Teredinibacter purpureus: one gene and its partner. The protein of the gene in region 1 interacts with the protein of each later gene in a pairwise test. Links are inferred from orthologs where the notes say so. Each region holds a gene or a part of one and is shown on either strand. Other genes may lie near its edges. The genes, in order: H5647_RS10885 and ung.

What was found.
Region 2: the proteins of H5647_RS10885 (region 1) and ung interact in binary tests that used the Escherichia coli proteins (3 or more experiments, as listed by UniProt). The link is inferred for Teredinibacter purpureus from one-to-one orthologs.

What each region holds. Positions count from the first base shown.
Region 1 is NZ_CP060092.1:2,547,563-2,550,728, reverse strand. Bases 182-3,016 are described here. They hold H5647_RS10885 (type I restriction-modification system subunit M), read right to left. Parts: upstream 2,517-3,016; coding sequence 846-2,516; downstream 182-845. Other genes in these bases: H5647_RS10880 (DEAD/DEAH box helicase family protein), read right to left, coding at 2,662-3,016; H5647_RS10890 (PDDEXK nuclease domain-containing protein), read right to left, coding at 182-846. In the rest of the region: more of H5647_RS10890, read right to left, coding at 1-181; more of H5647_RS10880, read right to left, coding at 3,017-3,166. UniProt on the Escherichia coli protein: The subtype gamma methyltransferase (M) subunit of a type I restriction enzyme. The M and S subunits together form a methyltransferase (MTase) that methylates A-2 on the top and A-3 on the bottom strand of the sequence 5'-AACN(6)GTGC-3'.
Region 2 is NZ_CP060092.1:4,113,386-4,116,594, reverse strand. The notes cover bases 1-2,878. They hold ung (uracil-DNA glycosylase), read left to right. Parts: upstream 1-1,033; coding sequence 1,034-1,723; downstream 1,724-2,878. Other genes in these bases: pckA (phosphoenolpyruvate carboxykinase (ATP)), read left to right, coding at 2,046-2,878; lysS (lysine--tRNA ligase), read left to right, coding at 1-1,021. In the rest of the region: more of pckA, read left to right, coding at 2,879-3,209. UniProt on the Escherichia coli protein: Excises uracil residues from the DNA which can arise as a result of misincorporation of dUMP residues by DNA polymerase or due to deamination of cytosine.

The DNA of each region.
Region 1 (3,166 bases):
ATCCACCGCGTTAATGTAAAAATTAAGCTTGCCGGCATGCTCTGGCTCAAAGTCTATTGTTTTCAGCTCTATCACCACATAACAACTCAGCCTAGTGTGGTAAAACAACAGGTCTAAGTAAAAGTCTTTATCACCCACGGGTACCGGTACCTGCTGGCCCATATAGGCGAAGCCTGCGCCTAGCTCTAATAAAAACTGGGTAATATGTTTAACTAAGTCCTTTTCCAGCTCCCGTTCGTTGTAGTTATCCGTAAGGCTCAAAAAGTCAAAAACATAAGGGTCCTTTAAACTTTGTTGGGCCAAGTCTGATTGCAGCGGTGGTAAAGTTTGCTCGAAATTAGTGATGGCTTTGCCCTCGCGCTGGTACAAGCCACTTTCGATCTGGTGGATAAGCACATTTCGGCTCCAGCCGTGTTGCAAGGTGCTGGCAAGATAAAAGTGGGCCTCGGCAACGTTTGGGCACTTACTCATAATGGCTATATTGTGCCCCCAGGGGATTTGGCACAATTGGGCAACAGCTTGTTGCCCAATTGCCGGTGCGCCCTGCCAAAACTGAACCCATTGGCGAATGTACTTAAGATTACGCAATGAAAAACCCTTGATGTCGGGGAATTCGTGTATCAAGTCTTGACTGAGCTGGGTTAAGAAACCGTCGCCCCAAGTACTGTTTTGCTGTTTTTCTATGATTTGCTCGCCCAGCTGCCAGTAAAATTGCAACAGCTCTTGGTTTACCTTAACCGCGGCTTGCATACGTGTTTGCATAAAGCGTTTTTTAAGGGTGCTTAACCAGCCCTTATAATCGTCGTTATGCGCTAGGGGTATTTTTTTTGTTGAGGGTTTACTCATTACAGCATGGCCTCTAGCTCATCCAAGTCCTTCAAAATCTCCAGCTCCAACTTCTTCAACTTTTTCAATATCTTCTTAGGGGGCTCGTAGGTTTCTTCTTCGTATACCACTTCTTTGTAGCGGTTAATCGACAAGTCATATTTGTTGGCTTTGATATCTGCCGCATCTACCACAAAGGCTTTTTGTGTTTTGTCGCCAAACTGTTTTTCGATTGTGGCGGGGCGTGAGTTTTTCTCGATTAAGGCTCGATACTTCTCCCACTGCTTAATTAAATCTGGTAAATCGTTAACGCCTTCTAAATCGTGAGTGCGCTTGGCCGCTCCTGCGCTTCCTGCGCCCGCGGCATTAGTGCGTCCCTGCACGTCATCATCTTTCACTTTAGGCACAAGCGGTACCCGCTTGTCATCTAGGGAGAAGCCATCAGCTTGTAGGTCGTAAAACCATACTTTATTCGTCTCGCCGCCTTTGGTGAATATCATCACCGCTGTACTCACACCGGCATAGGGTTTGAATACACCGCTGGGCAAGCTGATAACGGCTTCTAGCTGATTGTCTTCAATTAAGGTCGTGCGCAGTTGTTGGTGGGCTTTGGAGGAGCCGAACAATACACCGTCGGGCACAATTACAGCAGCTCGACCACCAATTTTGAGCATGCGCAGTATTAGCGCGACAAAGAGTAGCTCGGTCTTTTTGGTTTTAACGGTGCGCAATAGTTCTGGGTCTACGTCTTCTTCGTCTAGGCTGCCTTTAAAGGGCGGGTTGGCGAGCACAAGATCAAAACCTTCTTTAGCCTCGTGCGGGAAGCGCTCTAAAAAGCCTTGGCTTAGGGTGTCTTGATAGTGAATATCCGGTTGCTCTACGCCGTGCATCACTAGGTTCATGGCGGCGATACGTAACATGGTGGCGTCGAAATCGAAGCCGTGGAACATGTCGGTATCGACGTGCTTGCGGTGCTCGGCTAGTAGGTCGCCGGTATAGGTAGTTTGAGTTTCCTCTTCGCCCTTTTCATTGGTAACGGTCTCTGTAAATGTGCCTTCGGGTGAGCTGTATTTTTGTAACATAAACTCGTAACTGGTATTTAAGAACCCCGCTGTACCACAGGCTGGGTCGCAGATACGATCAGTCACGTCGGGGTTCATTAAATCGACAATGGCACGAATAATATGCCGGGGGGTACGAAACTGCCCGTTAATGCCTGCTGTAGTGAGTTTACTTAATAAGTATTCGTACAAGTCGCCTTTGGTATCGCCTTTATCGAGTGGTAGTTCATCGACCATGCTTACTGCTTTTACTAGCAGCGAGGGCTTTTGAATCATTAACTGGGCGTCTTTCATAAACTCGGCAAAGAGTGTGCCTTCGTTACTTTCGGCACTGCTTTGCTTAAAGTAAGGAAATAGCTCGTCGCGTACGGTAGTTAATAGCAAATCGGCGGATTCAATATGTTTTAAGTTTTGCCAGCGTATGTTTTGTTGCTTTTTGTTAAAGCGGCTTTTAAATTCTTTTTTGGTACGCTGTGATTTTTTCTCGTCACTGGTTTCGTTCATATCTAATAAACGTGCGTACATTAGGAAGGTGATTTGCTCGATTACGGTGAGCGGGTTGGTGATGCCGCCCGTCCAGAATTCTTCCCATAGTTTATCGATACTGCTTTTTAGTGTGCCGGTTATCATTCAATTCTCTTTCTTATTGAGTCTTTCTTGGTTTGTGTTACTTGGACAGTGTTAATCGTTAATAAAATCACTGTGCTTAGTGTTTTTTACTTGGGCGTTTTCTGTTTGGGCCTTTCCTTTATGTTAAGGCCCAATACGCCAATACCTAGTCGGGCCCCTTTTCAGGCACGTTAACTTGCTGCGCTTGTTGTTGTGTTGCGACGGTAAAGCCCGCGACAAAAGTAGCGATAAGTTCGGCTTGTTTATCTTGAAATAAACCGTCAATGCCATCTTGATGCAAACCTTTAAAGGGTTGCTCGTAAAGGTCGGCTATGGTCATTTGGCCTTTGCGGCATATCTCGCTTTTGAGCAAACCTAAGAAGCGTTGCTGCAAGGCACTTAGGTTTATGTGATGCTCTTGCACAAAGTGCATAAACTGCTTTTCTATTGCGGCTACATCCAGGCCGATAACGGTTCGTAATAGCTGATCGACACCCGCGCTAGATTCTGGGTAAAACTGAGCGAGCAAACTTAAATCGACGCGGGGGTTTTGGGTGTGCACCAAGGCATTAAGTGCCGCTAGCTCTGCTTCGGTTACCGGTTCGCCTGCGCGTATTTTTTGCAGTACAGGGTCTTTTTCGAATAACGGAGTCAGAATTTTTTCCACCTCT
Region 2 (3,209 bases), 1.6 Mb from region 1 along the record:
TGCAAATCCCGAAGTGCGTAATACCTTCGTTACACGAACAAAAGTAGTTCAGTTTATTCGCGATTACCTCAATAGCAGTGACTTCCTCGAAGTAGAAACGCCAATGCTACAAGCGATTCCTGGTGGTGCCACTGCCCGACCGTTTGAAACCTTTCATAATGCGTTAGATATCGACATGTATTTACGCATCGCCCCAGAGCTGTATTTAAAGCGTTTAGTGGTTGGGGGCTTCGAGCGCGTGTACGAAATTAACCGCAACTTTCGTAACGAAGGCTTGAGTACGCGACATAACCCTGAGTTCACCATGCTGGAGTTTTATCAGGCCTATGCCGACTACAACGACCTAATGGATTTAACCGAAGATATGTTGCGTAAACTGACCCAATCAGTTTTGGGTTCCACAGAGGTTGCCAGCACTAAACCGGCAAAAGAAGGTGAAGAGCCCGAAGTTGTTATGTACGATTTTTCTAAACCCTTTTTGAGGTTAAGTATTGTCGACTCAATTTTGCACTTTAACCCTGAATTAACGGCCGATGATATTAATGAGTTTGAGCCGGCTAAAAAAGTGGCTGAGAGCTTGGGTATACCGCTTAAAAGTATTTGGGGTTTGGGTAAAATTCAAATCGAAATTTTTGAGAAAACTGTAGAGCATCGTTTAGAGCAGCCTACTTTTATTACTCAATACCCAACAGAAGTCTCGCCACTTGCGCGTCGCAACGACGACAATCCGTTTGTAACGGACCGCTTTGAGTTTTTTGTGGGTGGGCGTGAGATTGCCAATGGCTTTTCTGAGCTTAACGACGCAGAAGATCAAGCCGAACGTTTTCAAGCCCAGGTCGCGGAAAAAGATGCGGGAGATGACGAAGCCATGCATTTCGATGCGGATTATATACGCGCACTAGAATATGGTTTACCGCCAACCGCAGGCGAAGGTATCGGAATCGATCGATTGGTCATGTTGTTGACAGACTCCGCATCTATTCGTGACGTATTACTGTTTCCCCATATGCGTCCCGAATAAGCTAGCCTTCTTGTGAGTAATAAACGGTGGGCGGGGTTAAAACTGCATTCTAGTTGGCGAGATGTAATCGGAGATGAATTCGATAAACCGTACATGCGCCAACTCAATCAGTTTTTAGAAAAGGAAACGCAGGCGGGGAAAACACTATTTCCGCCTGCCGATCTTATCTTTAACGCGTTAAATGCTACACGGTTTTCCGATATTAAGGTTGTCATCCTGGGGCAGGACCCGTACCACGGGCCAGGCCAAGCGCATGGGCTGTGTTTTTCCGTGTTGCCTAGCGTACGCATTCCTCCGTCTCTTCGGAATATATTCAAAGAGTTGGCACAGGATATTGATCTACCTATGCCAACAGAGGGCTGTCTACAGGCTTGGGCAGAGCAAGGTGTTTTACTGTTAAATGCCACTTTAACCGTTGAAGGGGGGCAGGCGGGCTCGCACCAGCGTAAAGGTTGGGAAACGTTTACGGATGCGGTTATTAACGCGGTAAATATCCATAAGAAAAATGTGGTATTTTTGCTGTGGGGTAGTTATGCCCACAAAAAGGGGCAGTACATTGATTCGGCGCGCCATTATATCTTAACGTCGCCCCATCCATCGCCGCTTTCGGCTCACCGAGGTTTTTTTGGGAACAATCATTTCTCTAAAACCAATGTTTATTTAGCCTCTCTAGGCTTGTCTCCTATCGATTGGTCAGCGTAGTATTCTTGTCTTTCTTCCGCTGGGTTAATAACTCAATGGAACGTCCATTCTGTTACTTATAGCGCGGCATTAAAAAAACGTATATTTTTGCGCGAGGGTTCAAATTTGCGACTATTTTCTTTAAGTAGAGCCATTCCTTGACGTGCGTCAACCGCAAAATTTCCCTGCGATTCACCGCTTCCATATAATGGAAACCGTGATAAGGCAAATCGACATAAGTTTGCTGAATAACCCTAAGAGGCATTTTACGCTACAACGCACGGGTTCTAGCAGAGTCGAAAGAAATTTTTATTACCCACCAATACAATTGGGAGACGACATAATGGCTGTAAAGTTAGACCTTTCCAAATATGGTATCCAAAATGTGACGGAGATCGTCTATAACCCTTCTTACGAGCAATTGTTTGAAGAAGAGACGAACCCGAATCTGGAAGGCTATGAGCGAGGCGTGGTAACAGAGCTAGGTGCAGTAAATGTTAACACAGGTATTTTTACTGGCCGTTCCCCGAAAGATAAATTTATCGTATTTGATGATGTGAGCAAGGAACACCTCTGGTGGGATTCCGACATCGCTCACAACGATAACAAGCCAATCACCCCTGAAGCGTGGAAAGACTTAAAGCAATTGGTGGTTGATGAGCTGTCAGGTAATCGTCTGTTTGTGGTAGATACTTTCTGTGGCGCGAACGAAGATACTCGTATGAAAGTGCGCTTTATTGTTGAAGTTGCATGGCAGGCACACTTTGTAACCAACATGTTTATTCGCCCTTCTGCTGAAGAGCTAGAAAATTTTGGTGAGCCAGACTTCGTTGTAATGAACGGTTCCAAAACCTCTAACCCTAAGTGGAAAGAGCACGGCATGAATTCAGAAGTATTCACCGTGTTTAACATGACTGAAAAAATGCAGGTTATCGGTGGTACTTGGTACGGCGGCGAAATGAAAAAAGGTATGTTCGCCATGATGAACTACTACCTACCCTTAAAGCATATGGCTTCTATGCACTGTTCTGCCAACGTAGGTGAAGAGGACGACGTTGCCATTTTCTTCGGGTTATCAGGCACCGGTAAAACAACACTATCTACTGATCCAAAACGTAAATTAATTGGTGATGACGAGCACGGTTGGGATGACACAGGTGTCTTTAACTTCGAAGGCGGCTGCTACGCAAAAACCATTAACTTAGACCCAGCAAGTGAGCCCGATATTTATGCGGCGATCAAGCGCGATGCGTTGCTGGAAAATGTAACGGTTGATGCAAATGGTAAAATCGATTTCGACGATGGCTCAGTTACCGAGAATACTCGTGTATCTTACCCAATCGACCATATTGAGAACATCGTTCCACCGCCTTCTCGCGCAGGTCATGCGCAGAAAGTTATCTTCTTAACGGCTGATGCATTTGGTGTATTGCCACCTGTATCGAAGTTAACGCCAGAGCAAACGCAGTATCACTTCTTGTCTGGTTTTACAGCGAAGCTGGCCGGT